2 regions of the Arthrobacter jiangjiafuii genome follow, and region 2 is predicted to be linked to the other one. Evidence: predicted binding sites of a transcription regulator. Region 2 holds the regulator's gene; the other holds the start of a gene.

Region 1 (8,893 bases), 290 kb from region 2:
CTCGGAGACGGCGCGGAGCACTTCGAAGGCCACCAGCCGGGCCGGGTCCGCGGCGCGGGTGCGCTGGCCGGGGGCCTGCGCGGTACGGCTGCGGACGGCGGGACGGCTGCGTTCGTGTCCCTTCTCGTTGCGCTGCCTGTTCTGCGAATTCTGCGGGGTGCTGTTCTGGGGGGTCATTCGAAGACCACGTCCTCACGGTTGGCCAGGCCGCGGGCCCAGTCGGCCCCCGGCATCATTTTCTTGCCGGCGGGCTGTACCTGCTCCAGTTCCAGGCCGGCGGAACCGGTGCCCACGACGGCGGCTGCCTGCGTGCCGCCGGTGAAGCGGACCTGGCCCGGGGCCAGGTCGGTGATGTCCGGGCGCAGGGCCGCGGAGCCGATCTTGAAGCGGGCGCCGTCCCAAGTGGTCCAGGCTCCCGGTTCGGGGGTCACGCCGTTGATGCGGCGCCGGATGGCCAGCGCCGGCTGGGTCCAGGTCACGCGCGCGTCGTCGATGGTCAGTTTGGGAGCGAGCGTTACCTCGCCGGCCTGCGGAACGGCCTGCGCAGTGCCGGCATCAATCGCCGACAGGGTCTGCGCCAGCAGCACGGCGCCGCTGTGCGAGAGCCGTTCCAGCAGCGCACCGCTGGTGTCCTCGGGATGCAGGGTCTCGGTCAGCTGCCCGTACACCGGTCCGGTGTCCAGGCCCTTTTCGAGCAGGAAGGTGGAGGCTCCGGTGACGTCATCGCCGTTGATCACGGCGTGCTGCACCGGTGCCGCGCCACGCCAGGCGGGAAGCAGCGAAAAGTGCAGGTTGATCCAGCCGTGGGCGGGAATGGTCAGGGCCCGCTCGGGGATCAGCCCGCCGTACGCGACGATCGCGGCCACATCGGGGTTGGCGGCCTGGATGGCGGCGACGGCGTCGTCGTCAATCTTCGCCGCGCGGATCACGGGCAGGCCCAGTTCCTCGGCGCGGGCGGCAACGGGCGACGGCGTGAGCGTGCGCTTGCGGCCCAGCGGCGCGTCGGGGCGGGTCAGGACGGCGACGACGTCGAAGCCGGCTGCCAGCAGGGCGTCCAGGGACGGGACGGCAACGGACGGGGTGCCGGCGAAAAGTACGCGCATGGCCACGGGCCGTTAGGCCTGTCCGCCGAAGGAGGATCCGGCGCCGAAGGACCCGCCGCCGAAGCTGGAGCCCACTGTCTGGGCGCGCTCCGCCGTCGTGCGTCCGGCGATGGTTTCGTAGTCGGCCTGGCGGATGGCACGCAGGGCTTTTTTGCGGTTCTCGCCCTCCAGCCGGTCGATGTAGAGCACGCCGTCCAGGTGGTCGGTTTCGTGCTGGAAGCAACGGGCCAGCATTCCTTCGCCCTCAATGGTTACCGGGTTGCCGAACTTGTCGACGCCCGTGACCTTGGTCCAGCGGTAGCGCGGCACCGGATAGCCCAGTCCGGGGATGGACAGGCAGCCTTCGACCTGGTCCTCCTGGCGGTCTTCGCTCAGCTCCAGGACCGGGTTGACGACGTGTCCGGACTGTCCGTCGATCCGGTAGGTGAAGACGCGGAGGCTGACGCCTACCTGCGGTGCGGCCAGGCCAGCACCTTCAACGTCCTCCATCGTCTCTTCCATGTCGGCGACGAGCTTGGCCAGTTCCGGCCCGAATTCCGTGACTTCCTCAGCAGGGGTCCTCAGGACGGGGTCGCCGATAATCCGGATGTTCAGGATTGCCATCTAGGGTTCGTTCCTTACTCGTAACTGCTGACTGACTGTCGTGAAGAGTGAAGTGGGGCTCTGCGCCTGTGGTGCTGTGCTGCTTTGGTGCTGTGGTGAACTGGTGCCGGCGCAGGTGTTGACCGCCTGGCCGCAACAGGCGCACCACAGATAAGCCCGGTACCCAGTCTAGTTGGGCCGGACCGAATGCAACGCCCTGGCCGTGGCCACAGGTGCGTGCAGGCTTCTGCCTGCAGGGTTTTGCTGGCAGGTTTGGGGGGTTAGCGGGCCTAGGAGACGGAGGCCTGCGGTGCCCGCACCGCATGGGAGCCGACGGCGGGCGGTGCGATGGGCAGCAGCGCTCGTCCGGCAGCGGCGACGTCGTAAGAGGTCTGCCAAAGCCGGCGCAGGGCACAGAACTTGAACCAGTGCTGCGGAAGGACGGCGGGGTTGGCGCGCATGGGCCGGACTTCGGTCTGGCCGACGGCGACGCCGAGCAGCAGCGGATCCTCCCCATAGGCCCAGGGCTCCCACACACCGTTTCCGGCGTCCACGAGCGACTCCTTGGCCTTCATTCCGGCGACCAGCTGCATGACGACCTTGTCATCCAGGGGCTTGACCTGCCCGTCGCGGTCGGTGTTCTTGGTCTTGTAGTCGATCAGGCAGAGCCGGCCGTTGATGCGCGCCACCAGGTCCAGGGTTCCGGCGTAGCCCACTTCGTCGTTCCAGACGGTGATCTCCGGCGCGAGGGGCTCTACCTGGTACAGGTCCCACCACTCGTCGAAGCGGTCGGCAAACTGATGTTCGCCATGTTCCTGCAGGGCGGTGCGGGCTGCTTCAAGCTGATGGGGAAGGTCCAATGCACGCAGGGAGACCTGCTCGCAGTAGTGGTGGACCCGGGTTCCGCGTTCTGCGGCCTGGTCCCGATACCGTTCCGAGGCACGCGAGGCTTCCTTGACGATGCTGCGCATAGCCCCCGGATTTCCCAGGCTGGCTGCAAGTTTGGGATCTTTCGCCACGGCTGTGGCCGCCATGTGGCTGTGCCAGCCGTCCAGTGAGGTTGAACCCTGCGCAATAACCGTGGTGATGGAGGGTACCGAGGGAGGCGTGGAGAGGGATCGGGAGTACATCCGCCCGAATTCCGTTGCATGTGCCAGAGCTGGATCAGTCATATCTTCAGTCTGTCATCCGGCACCGACGTTTTCCGATTCCGGTGTCTGTGCGGGGTGTTTACGCTCCTGCGGCGCCTATGCGCTCGTGCAGGGGTTCTTACTCGTGCAGGGTTCTGCAGGGTACTAAGGGGTGGGCGATACTGGGTTCGAACCAGTGACCTCTTCGGTGTGAACGAAGCGCGCTACCACTGCGCCAATCGCCCCCTTGCCGCTGTTGTTTTCACAACTGCAACGTCTAAAGATGCTAGCCCAGATCGCGGCCGACTCCAAACCGCGTCCGGCGACACCCGTCGATGTCTGTCATAGGGCCGACCCGGGAAGTTTCGCCGCCGGTCCATCGCCATCATCATGGCCGCCACCTTTTCTTGCTTTACTTGCCGGCACTGGGCTTTCAATGCTACTTGGGCTACTTGGGCTTACCTCAGGTTGCCCTTGCTTGGCTGGGAGTCCCCATTGGCCGGCGCGGCCTGCCTGCCTGCCACCTACTGGTGCGGCACCCGCTTTCGCCGCGCACCCAGCCCCACCCGTCGTCGTCGTGCCCGTGGAAGGTGGAACGCCGCAGTTTCCCCTGTTCCTGGCTCAACCCCCGGCTGACCTGCGTCGACAAAGCAGCCCGCCGAGGGAGGACCAATCGGCGCCAAAAATGCGCCGATTGGACGAACCTCGAAACGTCCAGTAGAGTTTTTCTTCGTTGGAAAGCGGGAGTTCGCCGCGAAAAGCGAAAGCGATTCGAGTCGATCACACGAACTTCTTCAGCATGCGGACGTAGCTCAGCTGGCTAGAGCACCACCTTGCCAAGGTGGATGTCGCGGGTTCGAATCCCGTCGTCCGCTCGCAAGTCACTGTAAAACCGGTTGATGTTGACCGGCCGGCCTATGCTTATGCAGTGGTCACGGTGGGGTGGCCGAGAGGCGAGGCAGCGGCCTGCAAAGCCGTATACGCGGGTTCGAATCCCGTCCCCACCTCCACGGCTGACTTGCAAGCCCTTTGGGCGCGATTGGCGCAGCGGTAGCGCGCTTCCCTGACACGGAAGAGGTCACTGGTTCGATCCCAGTATCGCGCACTACAGTTTCGGCGTTTTGGCGCACAACTGTGTTTTTGCGGACGTAGCTCAGCTGGCTAGAGCACCACCTTGCCAAGGTGGATGTCGCGGGTTCGAATCCCGTCGTCCGCTCTCTTGACTGCATCGAAGACTCCCCTGGGAGCATTTGATGCATCAAGCGCGATTGGCGCAGCGGTAGCGCGCTTCCCTGACACGGAAGAGGTCACTGGTTCGATCCCAGTATCGCGCACGGACAGTTTCGACTGTCTTGTTTTGCGGACGTAGCTCAGCTGGCTAGAGCACCACCTTGCCAAGGTGGATGTCGCGGGTTCGAATCCCGTCGTCCGCTCGCACTGTTGCTCTTCGGAGTGACGCCGGAAGGAGCAGGCCATTTGGTCTGCTCCTTCTGCGTTTAACGCTCGTTTTATTTTGGCGTTTTGTTCTGGGTGTTTGGAATCTTTACCCCGTGCCCGCCAGTATTCGGCGCGCTGGCGGAGGACAAACCGGGCCAGCAGGGCTATGAAGACTCCGGTCAGGACTACTTGCAGGCCGAGGATGAGCCAGCTCCACGGCCAGGTACGGCAGGAGGATATACACCCGCGAAACGGTCACTGTGATGAACATCGCCGCCAGTATGAGCCGGCGTTGTTTCCGGTTCCGTTCTTTAATTTCCTGCCCGGGGAAGTCCTACTCAGCCTCTCCTCCCCAAACCACTCCTCCACAGGTGTCCTACTGTTCCGCGGGCCGGTTGCTTTTCCACATAATCGAACAAAGATTCGAACCTTCCTGGCATTCCTGAAAGCTTGATCCTATGGACGATGAACGGGAAGCACAGGAGGCACGGCACTCCGGGACGGGCACGGTGGAGCTCGACGGCGTCGTGGCAGTGGTCCGGGAACTCACCACCCGCCTGCACCGCGGGCTGCCCGGCCGGGACCCGGCAGAACTGGTATCGCTGGCCTCGAGCATCGAAGACCTCTCCCGGCTGGTTGACCATCTTCAGGTCGTAACCGCCGCGGCCATGGATAGAGGACGGATCGCCGCCGAAGTATCCGATTCCTGGACGACGCCGGAGGGAGACATCCAGCAGGAATACAAGAACACCGCCGACTATCTAAGGCACCGGCTGCGCATCAGCCGCCGGGAAGCCTGGCGAAGGATACGGCTTGGGTCAACCCTCTCCCCCGCCACCAGCCTGACCGGCCAGCAGATCGAGCCCGAACTGGGCGTGCTGGCTGACAGCGCAGCACGGGGACTGCTCTCCGGGCAGGCTGCACAGACAGTCAGCATGGCGATGAAGCGCGTGCAGGGGTGCGGCACTGCGGAGGAGCGGGCAGCCATGGAGTCAGCGCTAACCGAGGTAGCCGTCAGCCAGGATCTGGATGCCCTCAACGTTGTGGCCAGCGCCTGGATCAATCACGTTGATCCGGATGGGACGGCACCGTCTGAACAGCAGAAGGCCGAACTCCAGGGACTGTTTGTCCGCCGGAAATACCGCGGCCTGCACCGGCTGGACATTTTTGCCACGGAAGACCAATTCGAAACCCTCATGACCGCCCTGACTCCGGAGGCAAGCCCACGCACAGGGCAATGCGCCGGCAGCGTCGCAACAGCTACTGGTGACGCCGCCGCTGCCGCTGGAGGGACCTGCGTGGACCTCGAAGGTAAGGAACGTGCGGTCCCGCCAGATCCCAGGAGCCATGCGCAGAAGTGCTTGGATGGATTGGTTGCGTCCTGCCGGATCGCCCTTGCATCAGGCCAGCTCCCTGCCCACGGGGGATCCAAACCCCAGGTTCTCGCCATCATCCCGTACGAGCAGCTCAGTGAGCGGGTCGCGCGGACGGCTGGCGCATCCAGCGGAAGATCTCAAGGGAGCGCAATGCTCACCTTTGCCGGACCCACCCCGGCCCGCCAGATCCGGCGCCTGGCCTGCGAAGCGGACATCCTTCCCGTAGTCCTGAGTGGAGATGGCCGCATCCTCGATGTTGGCACTGCAGCCCGCTACTTCCCGCCGCACCTTCGGAAAGCCCTCATCGCCAGGGACGGCGGGTGCGCCTTCCCCGGATGCACGGCTCCTGCTCCATGGTGCGAAGCCCACCACATCGAGTATTACTCCCGCGGCGGGACTACCGGCACAGACAATGGCGTGATGCTGTGCGGATTCCACCACCATTTGATTCATGGTGAGAAGTGGCGCATCACCATTCGGAAAGGAGTCCCCTGGTTTGTTCCGCCCACCTATGTTGATCCGTTTCAGACACCATTGCGCAATACGTTCTTTCATCCGTTTCGTCGGCCGCTGCTGTCTGGTTGAATCGGTCTCCACATTCTCCGGACTGAATCAGTCCACTTTCCGCGCTGGAGGTGTCCACGTTATCCGGACTGCAGGGCTCCCCCGGCCTCCCCGGCCGCCCCGGCCTCCCCGGATTCCCATGGCTCCCAGGCCTCCGGGCAGACAAGCCCAAAGCGGAAGTCCTTGGTCAGACTTATCAGTTGACTTACGATTGATGGGAACGGGAAACGTTTGGTTTCCCCTGCGAAAGGAGGTGTCCGTGTCTGTATTTGACGGGCTCAAGGGCAAGGCCGGCGAGCTGAAGGACAAGGCTACTGAGCTTGTGGGCGGAAACGCCGACAAGATCAAGGGCGGTATCGATCACGCAGGAAAGTTCGTCGACCAGAAAACCGGCGGCAAGTACTCCGACAAGATCGGTAACTTCCAGACCAAGGCCTCGGAAGCGGTAGACAAGGTCGACCGCAAGGAAGGTCCCGGCACAGGAACCGAACCCGGACAGACTCCTCCGGCCGTATAGCTTCAGAGCACGACGAAGGCCCTGGTTCCGCTCACAAGGCGGAGCCAGGGCCCTTCGTCATTTAAAGTGCCTTCGTGCGCCTAAAGTGCCCTCGTGGGCCGCTCAGGAAACAGGGATGGTGTATTCCCAGGGCTCGTTGACGTACTTGATCTCCACTGTCGTAGGGCGCTCCGTCACGCCGGCAGGCAGAGGAACGGTATGCGTGGTGGGAGCAATATCGGCAGTGCACGGACCCTCGGCAGAAGCATCGAGAGCAATGGCGATGGTGCCCGCGGAGGTCGCCTCCACGCCGGCCACCACAGGCGGGCAACTGGAACTGCCATAGGTGACCAGGCTCAGGTTTCCTTTGCCGTCGAGGCTGGCAGCAGGCTTCGGGTCCAGATCGACCTCACCTATGAAGGTAGCCTCACCGGAAGGAACCAGCGGCTCAGGGCCGGGCTGCGCGGGACCCACCAACCCAGGCCCGGGAGAATCAGGATCCGCCCCGGGGCCGACTGCCGCGCAACCGGCCAGGACCAGCACCGCGAGTAACGTGGCCGGAAGTACCCTCGCGGAGGCTGGTCGGATGCTCATAGACCCATTCGGGCCTACGGCCAAGCGTTGGACCTACGGCTGAGCGGTAGATCTACGGCAATGCAAACAGCGGTTAGGCTGCTTCGCCCGTCTGGCCTTCGCGCGCCAGGGCGGTCAGTCGCGAAACGGCGCGGAAGTACTTCTTCATGTACCCGCCGTTCATCATTTCCTCCGTGAAGAGCTGATCAAACGGAACACCGCTGGCGAGGATCGGAACATCCTTGTCGTACAGCCGGTCGGCCAGCACCACAAAGCGCAGGGCAACGGACTGCTCAGTGATGGTTCCAACGTTGTGCCACGCCACGGCATCGACACCCTCGATCAGCTGGCGGTAGCGGCTCGGGTGCACGGTGGAGAGGTGGTTGATCAGCGTGCTGAAATCATCGTCCGCAACAACCTTGCCGCTGAATTCGGCCGCCACACGGTCAGCGAGCTCATCCTCGGCTACGGGGTCGGGAGACTGCGGAAGCCCGCGGTGCCGGTAATCCTCGCCGTCGATCCGCACAACGTCGAACTGGTCAGCCAGGACCTGGATCTCCCGCTGGAAGTCGACGGCGGCAAACCGGCCTTCACCGAGGGAACCGGGCAGGGTGTTGGACGTGGCAGCAAGCTTGACGCCGGCATCGGCCAGTTCCCGCATCAGGCGGGACATCAGGACAGTGTCTCCGGGATCGTCGAGCTCGAACTCGTCAATGCAGACCAGCTTGTACGTGCTGAGCGCATCAACGGTCTTGCGGAAGGACAGCGCACCGACGAGGTTCGTGTACTCGACAAAGGTGCCGAAGGCCTTGGGGCCCTCCACCGCATGCCAGAGGGATGCCAGCAGGTGGGTCTTTCCGACACCGAAACCACCATCCAGATAGAACCCCGCCTTGGAGTCGGGCTTCCTGGCGCCGAAGAGCTTGCGCAGACCGGTCGGTTCGGGCACGTCGACGGCGGCAGCAAAGTTTTCCATCGAGGAAACCGCATGCGCCTGCGAGGGCTGCGACGGATCCGGACGGTAGCTGTCAAAGGACACGCTGCCGAAGCGGGGCGAAGGGTAGAACCCCTTCAATAGTTCATCCGTCGAGACCCGGGGAGTCCGCTCTGCAAGGTGCTCCACTTGTGCCACTGTGCGCAATCCGTCCATCCAAGGTAATAGGTGTCAAAGTCAAGGTGCCAAAAGGATCCCACACGGTGGTGCGGCCAGTGGTACCAGATCAGCCGCCGGCAAATGCCGCCGTTGCAACGATACGCCAACAGCCGCCCGGCGGCTGGATTCGCGAAGCCCGGTTTCCACGTTTCCCAGCCGTGCCTGGCGCTCCAAGCAGTGTTTCGGAAGTTTTCGCACCCGCTCATCGTTAGGCTAGAGGTAAGCCCGTGCCGCCGCTTGTGCGTCCGGCAGCAGCAGCTCCGCTTTTTAGAAAGAGACCCCGTACATGTCGCTTGCCCCTGACACCGCATCCAAGTTCGCCGAATATGCCCACCCCGAACGGCTCGTGTCCACCACGTGGCTGGCCGAGAACCTGGGAACGGACGGGCTCGTGGTCCTGGAATCCAACGAGGACATCCTGCTCTACGAAACGGGCCACATCCCGGGTGCACGGAAGATCGACTGGCATACCGACCTGA
Region 2 (8,893 bases):
GTCCCCTCCGGACTGCTGCCCAGCGGCTTGAACGAAGAACAGGGGCAGGCGGTGGCCCGGGTGCGTGAAGCGTGCCGGGTGGCGCTGTCCGATTCCAAGCCAGAACCCGGGGAAACGGCCGACGGCGGCCGCCAGACGGCGCGCTCGAGGCTGATGGCCGTCCTCGCAATCTGCGAGCGGTTGGTCCTGGCGCCGGATGCGGGAGAAGTCATCTGGGCCTCACGCCCCAGTTCCTTCTCGCCCTCGGGCGGATATTCGCCGCCGGATGAAACGGCACCGGCCACCCTGAACGTGGCACCGCTGTCCGTGGCCGGACGCCTGCGCGAGGGCCTGTTTGACGGACACACCGTGGTGCTGACCTCTGCGACCCTGGCGATTGGCTCCGAATTCGGGCCCGTGGCCGGAGCCCTGGGGCTGCTCGGCCCGGGAGCGCCTGCCTGGACCGGCACCGACGTCGGCAGCCCCTTCGACTATCCGCGGCAGGGCGTGCTGTATGTCGCGAAGGACCTGCCCAAGCCTGAGCGCGGCACCTCCGAAGCGCAGCTGGATGAAATCGAGGCGCTCCTGACGGCATCCAACGGGGGAGCGTTGGGGTTGTTCTCGTCCCGGCGGGCCGCCGAAGACGCAGCCGACGCCATGCGGTCCCGCGTGGATTTCCCGATCCTGTGCCAGGGCGAGAACTCCATGTCGGCGCTGGTGAAGCAGTTCTCAGAGGAGCCTGACACCTGCCTGTTCGGAACCATGTCACTCTGGCAGGGCGTTGACGTGCCCGGTGACTCGTGCCGGCTGGTGATGATCGACCGGATTCCGTTCCCGCGCCCCGATGATCCGCTGATGACGGCGCGCACCCGCGCCGTGGCGAAGGCCGGCGGGAACGGTTTTATGTCCGTTGCCGCGACCCATGCCGCCGTGCGGCTCGCTCAGGGAGCCGGACGCCTTATCCGCGCCTCCGGCGACCGCGGTGTGGTCGCCATCCTTGATTCACGGATGGCGACGGCGCGCTATGGCAGTTTCCTTCGGGCCGCCCTGCCCCCGTTCTGGTCCACCACTGACCGTTCTGTGGTGCTCAAGGTCCTGGGCCGTCTTGCGGAACAGTCCGGTGGGCAGGAAGTGCAGCGCACCGCCCGGAAGTAAGTGATCCCTGCGGAAGGGACAGAGTGCGGAAGTAACGTGTTCGGAAGTATCCGCGTGGGCAGACGCCAAAGGCGGATACGCCAAAGGCGGCCGGAATCCATCCGGCCGCCTTTTGTATCTGCAACCTCTGCGGGATTGTCCGGCTCTGGCGTCTGTTCCCTTTGTGGGCCGCCGAACCGGGAGAAGCTGCTAGAGCGAGCGCATCACGGAGACTACCTTGCCCATGATCACCGCGTGGTCGCCCACGATGGGCTCATAGCGGGTGTTCTGGGGCAGCAGCCAGGTGTGGCCGTTGCGCTGCCGGAAGGTCTTCACTGTGGCTTCGTCGTCAAGCAGTGCTGCAACGATGTCGCCGTTGTCGGCGGTGGGCTGCCGGCGGACGACCACCCAGTCGCCGTCGCAGATTGCCGCATCGACCATCGAATCACCCGAGACCCTGAGCATGAAGAGGTCGCCGTGACCCACCAGCTGCCGCGGCAGGGGCATGATGTCCTCCACCACCTGCTCCGCGAGGATCGGCCCGCCTGCGGCGATGCGGCCGACAAGGGGAACCATGGCCGTATCCACGGAGGTGGAGAGCTCGGTGACCGAGGCCAGCGGTGCGGAATAATCCTGTCCGGAGCGCCCTTCGGCGTTACCTGCGATCCCTTGGGCCCGGCCGCCGGCCGACGTGTCCGGGGAAACCCCTGTGCCGAAGGCTGATCCGCCCGCTGCCGGATCTTCAGCCTTGCCGTCGCGCAGCATCAAGGGGATAAGGATCTCCATGGCACGGGGGCGCTTGGGGTCGCGGCGGATGTAGCCCAGCTTCTCCAGCTGGACCAGCTGATGGGTCACGCTGGACAGGCTGGCCAGCCCCACCGTGTCGCCGATTTCGCGCATGGTGGGCGGGTACCCGTTGGTGCTAACGGACCGCTGGATCATCTCGAGCACCGTTTTTTGCCGGGGGGTGAGCCCTTTGGGACGCACGGCTGCGGCGGCTGGCTGATTGGTGCTGTCTTCGGAAACAGTCCTGCGGGCCACGGTGGGTTTCCCTTCGGGTCAGCTGGCCGGGTTGGCCGGGAGCTGGTCGGTGAATGGTGGAGCAGCCGGAACGCTGTGCAAGCCGCGCCGGCCGTTGTGTCAGAGGCAGGTGGTTCAGTGTTCCATATCGGCCGAAGCGGGACTTTTGTCCCGGGTCAGCCGGCTGGCACCGGATCAACCTCTTACTGGTACAACGCTAGGCGAGTAGGGGAAGCTTTTCAAACATTTGTTCGAGTGAGTCTCGACTTTGTTAGTAGATAGGTGCTAGAAATAACTCAGCAAGGAATCGAACATAGTTTCGACCCAGCAGGATACGGGGACGAAAATATGCGAGATGGCCGCCAAATGTTCGAATACAGCTTCGGGTTCCTTCCGTAGCGATCGAGCCGGAAAGGTGATGTTATGCCCGTCCCTACACTTCTCACTACCCCTGGACTTTCCCCCGCTTCGGAACTTCGCAGTACCTCGGAAGTTCCGTCCGCCGGAGATCCATCTGCCCTTGATACGGCGAGCCCGGCCAGCCCGGCTGCACCCTTGCGGTTGACCCGCCGCGGGCGCCTGGTGCTTATTGGCCTTCCTGCGATGCTCACCGCAGCGGCCGCACTCACCATGCTCGGGTTCTTCACAGCTCCGGCCATGGCATCCAACGGCGGACCGGACGTCACCCGGACAGTCCAGGTCAGCGTCGGACCCGGCGAGTCTCTCTGGGGGCTCGCACAGGAATACGCACCAGACCGGGATCCGCGGGCCGTTGTTGCCGACATGATTGAACTGAACAACCTGAGCGATGACCGTATCCCTGCCGGAGTTCAGCTGTTTATTCCGGTCGCCCGCTGACGCATTCTGCATTCGATCCGCACCGCGGTCGGACCTGCACTGCGTTCCGGCGCCCCGGCGTCGCCTCGCTACTCAGGGATACCCGCTAGCCAGGGCCGCCCCGCTGCCCAGAGCCGTCCGGCTTATGCAGAGCCTGCCGGTTCCGCCTATTGCGGAAAAAGGCCTGCCGAGCCCGCAACAATTCTTTCCCCTTCACCCCGCGGTCTTAAGCTGTACAGGTGACTGAACAGCTGGAGCGACTGAACCGACTTCCCCTGCGCGACGATCTGCGCGGCCTGACGCCCTACGGTGCGCCGCAGCTCGAAGTGCCCATCCTGCTGAACGTGAACGAAAATACCCATGGACTGCCCGAGCAGGTGCGCAAGGCCATCGTGGCTTCCGTGGAACAGGCGGTGGCAGGACTGAACCGCTACCCCGACCGTGAATTCACTGAACTGCGGGAACGGCTGGCCGGATATCTGGGCCACGGGCTGACACCCGATAACATCTGGGCCGGCAACGGCTCCAACGAGGTCCTGCAGCACATCCTCCAAGCCTTCGGCGGGCCCGGCCGGACCGCCATGAGCTTTCCTCCCACCTACTCGATGTACCCGCTGCTGGCCAGCGGCACCGGCACGCGCTACGTCACCGGCGTCCGCAGCGACGACTTCACCCTGACGCCGGAAGCCGCAGCGGAACAGGTCCGTGAGCAGGCTCCCAACATTGTCTTCCTCTGCACACCGAACAACCCCACGGGAACTGCACTGTCCCTGGACGTGGTGAAGGCGGTCTACGAAGCCGGAGAGGCTTCGTCCGCGATCGTGGTCGTGGACGAGGCCTACGGAGAGTTCTTCCATGCCGGAACACCCAGTGCCCTGGAGCTGCTGCCCGGTCGCGAACGGCTCATCGTGTCCCGCACCATGAGCAAGGCGTTTGCACTCGCCGGCGCCCGGGTGGGCTACATGGCAGCCGCACCGGAGGTCACGGACGCGCTGCGCCTGGTCCGGCTTCCGTACCACCTCTCGGCCATCACACAGGCCACGGCCAGTGCAGCCCTGGAGCACGCCGACGCATTGCTGGCCAACGTGGAAGCGATCAAGATCCAGCGCGACCGGATCGTGGCCGAACTGCAGGAACTGGGTCTGAAGCCGGCTCCCTCGGACGCGAACTTCGTGTTCTTCGGCGGTCTCGAAGATCCCCATGCTCTCTGGGAAGGCCTGCTCGAAGCCGGTGTGCTGGTCCGCGACGTCGGCATCCCCGGCCATCTGCGCGTGACGGCCGGAACGGAACCTGAAACCAGTGCCTTCCTGGCCCGGCTGCGCGAGCTCCTCGCTGCCGGCATCCGCTAGGCCGGTATCCGGCAGGCCGGTATCCGGCAGGCCGGGTATCCGCAGGGCCGGCCTGTGCCAGCGGCAGCGCCCGGGCAGGCTGCCTGTCCCCGGCGTCCAGGCAGGGGGACGCGCCTGTCACACTCAGGACGCACGGCGGTGCCGCGGAGCCCAGCCACTAAACTGTTACCAGAGACCACCTTCTTTCAAAGGAAAACCATGACCGTTCAGACCACCACCGGACGCACGGCCCGCCTCGAGCGGGTAACCAGCGAGTCGTCAGTGGTCGTCGAACTGGATCTGGACGGAACCGGCCAGTCCAACATCAGCACCTCGGTGCCGTTCTACGACCACATGCTCACGGCCCTGGCCAAGCACTCCCTGATCGACCTGACGGTCCAGGCCACCGGAGACACCCACATTGACGTCCACCACACCGTTGAGGATGTAGCCATCAGCATCGGTGAGGCGCTGAAGACCGCGCTGGGCACCAAGGCAGGCATCCGCCGCTTCGGCGAAGCCACGGTTCCCCTGGACGAGGCGCTGGCGAACGCCGTCGTCGACATTTCCGGGCGCCCCTACCTGGTGCATTCAGGTGAACCGGCAGGCCAGGAATACCACCTGATCGGCGGGCACTTCACCGGTTCCCTGACCCGTCACGTGTTCGAAGCGATCACACTGCACGCGCAGATCTGCCTGCACATGAGGGTCCTCGGCGGCCGCGATCCGCACCACATTGTCGAGGCCCAGTTCAAGGCCTTCGCCCGCGCGCTGCGTGCCGCCGTCGAGCCCGATCCCCGGGTGGACGGCATCCCCTCCACCAAGGGGGCCCTGTGAGTACCCGCAACGTCACAGTCCTGGACTACGGCTCGGGGAACATCCGCTCTGCCGTACGTGCACTGGAACATGTGGGTGCCAACGTCACGCTCAGCGCCAAGTCCGCTGACGTGCTCAACGCCGACGGACTGCTGGTCCCCGGTGTCGGTGCCTTCGCCGCCGTCATGCAGGGCCTGAAAGACGTGGACGCCCTGCGCATGATCGGCCGCCGCGTCGCAGGCGGACGCCCCGTTATGGGCATCTGCGTGGGCCTGCAGGTCCTCTTCGACGAGGGCGTGGAGCACGGTGTCCGCACCCCCGGCATGGGGGAGTGGCCCGGCGTCGTGGAACGTCTGGACGCCGACGTGGTGCCACACATGGGCTGGAACACGGTCCAGCCGCCGGAAGGCTCGCAGCTGTTCGCCGGCATCGAGGACGAACGCTTCTACTTTGTACACAGCTACGGCGTGCAGAAGTGGGACTTTGACGTCACCCAGCCGGCCATGCGCGCACCCCAGGTCACCTGGGCCGAACACGGCAGCCGCTTTGTGGCAGCCGTGGAAAACGGGCCTCTGACGGCCACGCAGTTCCATCCGGAAAAGTCCGGTGATGCCGGTGCGGCGTTGCTGGAAAACTGGCTGAAGACGCTGGGCTAGAGCTATGTGGAGCCTTATTCTCATGGGCCTGGCCGGCCTGCTGATCGGCGGCGCCATCTCGTTCCGCAGCCAGGGCATGTCCAAAATCATCATCGTCAGTTTCTGGATCCTGGCGGGCATGGCCCTGCTGGGCGCCTACCTCCTGATCGACACCGCGTAAACAACATCGCGTAAACAACCCCGCAAAATCAACTCCGCGCAGCCGACGCCGCGTAATCATCCCAACGGCACCGCGCCCCTCCGCCTCCACCACGGAAAGCAGAACCATGTCATTCGTTGAAACCCCCATCCTTGAACTGCTGCCGGCCGTGGACGTCGCCGACGGCCAGGCCGTGCGCCTGGTCCAGGGCGAGGCCGGCAGTGAGACCAGCTACGGCGACCCGCTCGACGCCGCCATGGCCTGGCAGAACGACGGCGCCGCCTGGGTCCATCTCGTGGACCTGGACGCAGCCTTCGGCCGTGGCTCCAACCTTCCGCTGCTCAAGCGCGTGGTGAAGGAGCTGGACATCAAGGTGGAGCTGTCCGGCGGCATCCGGGATGATGCCTCCCTGGATATGGCACTCGAGCTCGGTGCCAGCCGGGTCAACCTGGGCACCGCGGCCTTGGAAAACCCGGAATGGACCGCCAGCGCCATCGCCCGCTACGGTGACGCGATCGCCGTCGGCCTCGACGTGCGCGGCACTACCCTGGCCGCCCGCGGCTGGACCAAGGAAGGCGGAGACCTCTGGGAGGTCCTGGCCCGATTGGAAGACGCCGGCTGCCCGCGCTATGTCGTCACCGACGTCACCAAGGACGGAACGCTGCGCGGACCGAACCTGGAACTGCTGCGCGAAGTCCTCAAGCGCACCGACCGCCCGGTGGTAGCGTCCGGCGGGATCTCCTCCCTGGATGACCTCGCCGCCCTGCGCGAGCTGGTACCGCTGGGCCTGGAAGGCACCATTGTGGGGAAGGCGCTGTATGCCGGCGCCTTCACGCTGCCGCAGGCCTTCGACGTCGCCGGACATCCGGAGCGCTAGGACCCATGGCTGAGCGCGCCCTTCCGGGACACATCGCCGCAGCCCTCGCCGGAGCCGGCGGCCCCGCCGATTCCGCCGGGCAGTCCTGGTCCGGCCGGGACCTGTCCGGCGAGGGTAATCCGCTGCACAATTTCGATGCCGACGACGGCGGTGCCGATGCGGGCTACCTGGCCGCGCTGGCCGCGCTGGAGGCAGGTACCGGTACAGAGGCGGAGGTTGTTGCCGCTCTGGCCACCGCCCGCGTCTTTGTGCCCATTGTGGCCACCCTGGGCGCCGAGGCGCAGGGCGAACACGGCCTCACCGCGGACAAGGAGGCCGACATGGCCTTGGTCACGCTGACGGCGCCGGATGGGCGCAAGGCCCTGCCCGTCTTCACCTCCGTGCCGGCGCTCCAGGCATGGCATGCCGAGGCCCGTCCGGTCGCCGTGTATGCCGCGCGTGCTGCGCTGTCCGCGGTCTCCGAGGAAGCCCAGCTGCTGGTCGTGGATCCGGGTGCTGATGTGACTTTCGTCGTACGCCGGCCTGCGATGTGGGCGCTTGCGCAGCAGCGGACCTGGACGCCGTCCTATGCGGATGAAGAGGTGGCGGCGAGTGTCTCCGCCGCAGTATCGGCCGAACGCGCCGTCACCGGTGTGCAGCTGGTCCAGGGACCCGGCACAGCCACCCGCTCCGCCCGCGGGAATGTCGTGGCCGGAGGGGGTGCCGGGCCTGAGCTTAGAATGGTTCTTCAACTGGCACCGGGACTGGATGCGCAGGCGGTGCAGGCTATTGCGTCAGCACTGCAGCAACGTCTCGCTGCCGATCCCGTTTTTGTTGAGCGCGTTGATTCCCTGGAACTAAAAATCACGCGCTGACCTGTCGGGCGGGGGACCGCCGGAGAGAAGTGCAGTGAATTTTTCCGCCTACGGGGAGTTACTCCGTATTGCCCCGATCCGCCGGCTGCTGCTGGTGGGGATGATCGCCCGCTTCCCGCATTCCGCCGCCGGCGTGCTTCTGACCCTGCATGTGGTCATGACCATGGACATGGGCTACGCCAAGGCCGGAGCCGTGGCCGCCGTCGTCACCATCGGCATCGCCGTCGGAGCCCCCTGGCGCGGACGCCGGGTGGATAACATCGGCCTGCGCAAGGCCCTGATCCCCTCAGTGATCTCCGAGGCCGTGATCTGGTCCATCGCCCCGCACGCCAGCTACGAATGGCTGCTGGTCCTGGCCCTGATCGGCGGCGTGTTCACGCTGCCCGTGTTCAGCGTCGTCCGGCAGTCCCTGGGCGTCATGGCGACCGGCGAGCAGCGCCGCACCGCCTTCGCCCTGGACTCCATTGCCACCGAACTCGTCTTCATGGGTGGTCCCGCGCTGGGCGCCGTCCTTGCCACGCAGCTCTCCTCCGTGGTGGGGCTGACCATGGTGGGGGTGGCAACCTCGCTGGCGGGGCTGCTGCTGATGTGGTTCAACCCGCCCACCCGGTCGGAAAACCCGCGCGACGCCGCCACCGCAGTCCAGGAACGGGACGCGGCCAACGCCGCCGTGGTGGCTGCTGCGCCGGCCCATCTCTCTGAAGCCTCTGCGGAGCTGCAGCCCTTGGCAGCCTTGAGCCGCGGTCAGCGGCTGCGCTCCGGATTCTCCTGGTTTACCACCAGCGTGGCAGTGGTCTTCGCTGTCGCGGTAGGTGCCGGGCTGCTGCTTTCAGGGACCGACGTCGGAATGGTGGCCCAGGTTGAATCCTCCGGCCGGCCCCAGGAAGTCGGCATCGTCTTCGCCGCCTGGTGTGCTGCCTCCGTGGTGGGCGGTCTGATTTACGGCGCCATGCACCGCCGGATCTCGCCCATGCTGCTGCTGTTGGCCATGGCTGTCATGACCCTGCCGATGGCACTGGCCACCGACACCATCAGCCTGGCCCTGCTGTCGATTCCGGCGGGCCTGCTCTGCGCTCCGGTCCTGTCCTCGGCTTCCGAGCGGGTGGCGGATCTCGTGTCCGAGGAGCGGCGGGGCGAGGCGATGGGCTGGTACGGTTCGGCGCTGACCTCCGGCACCGCGCTGGGCGCTCCGCTGGCCGGTGCAGCCATCGACGGGATCGGCCCCTGGGCCGGCTTCGCCTTCGCCGGCGTAG

The links. Region 2 encodes LexA, which represses DNA repair genes until DNA is damaged. Its sites were predicted from a motif close to TCGAACANNTGTTCGA; they were not measured.
Region 1: a site for LexA is predicted at 4,664-4,679, ahead of KKR91_RS07225 (HNH endonuclease signature motif containing protein). Genes of this name have one in related genera too.

Annotation. Positions count from the first base shown of each region.
Region 1 covers NZ_CP076022.1:1,541,692-1,550,584, reverse strand. Annotated here, with positions in the region: gene KKR91_RS07280 (RsmB/NOP family class I SAM-dependent RNA methyltransferase) at 1-177, opposite strand, end outside; gene fmt (methionyl-tRNA formyltransferase) at 174-1,103, opposite strand; gene def (peptide deformylase) at 1,116-1,706, opposite strand; gene KKR91_RS07265 (PD-(D/E)XK nuclease family protein) at 1,976-2,857, opposite strand; tRNA gene KKR91_RS07260 (tRNA-Val) at 2,989-3,060, opposite strand; tRNA gene KKR91_RS07255 (tRNA-Gly) at 3,617-3,690, shown strand; tRNA gene KKR91_RS07250 (tRNA-Cys) at 3,752-3,825, shown strand; tRNA gene KKR91_RS07245 (tRNA-Val) at 3,849-3,920, shown strand; tRNA gene KKR91_RS07240 (tRNA-Gly) at 3,958-4,031, shown strand; tRNA gene KKR91_RS07235 (tRNA-Val) at 4,078-4,149, shown strand; tRNA gene KKR91_RS07230 (tRNA-Gly) at 4,175-4,248, shown strand; gene KKR91_RS07225 (HNH endonuclease signature motif containing protein) at 4,711-6,213, shown strand; gene KKR91_RS07220 (antitoxin) at 6,452-6,709, shown strand; gene KKR91_RS07215 (hypothetical protein) at 6,812-7,282, opposite strand; gene zapE (cell division protein ZapE) at 7,356-8,393, opposite strand; gene KKR91_RS07205 (sulfurtransferase) at 8,701-8,893, shown strand, end outside.
Region 2 covers NZ_CP076022.1:1,253,568-1,262,460, forward strand. Annotated here, with positions in the region: gene KKR91_RS05915 (ATP-dependent DNA helicase) at 1-1,134, shown strand, start outside; gene lexA (transcriptional repressor LexA) at 1,324-2,154, opposite strand; gene KKR91_RS16980 (LysM peptidoglycan-binding domain-containing protein) at 2,737-2,991, shown strand; gene KKR91_RS05930 (histidinol-phosphate transaminase) at 3,210-4,319, shown strand; gene hisB (imidazoleglycerol-phosphate dehydratase HisB) at 4,518-5,135, shown strand; gene hisH (imidazole glycerol phosphate synthase subunit HisH) at 5,132-5,770, shown strand; gene KKR91_RS05945 (hypothetical protein) at 5,775-5,930, shown strand; gene priA (bifunctional 1-(5-phosphoribosyl)-5-((5-phosphoribosylamino)methylideneamino)imidazole-4-carboxamide isomerase/phosphoribosylanthranilate isomerase PriA) at 6,037-6,786, shown strand; gene KKR91_RS05955 (SseB family protein) at 6,792-7,640, shown strand; gene KKR91_RS05960 (MFS transporter) at 7,675-8,893, shown strand, end outside.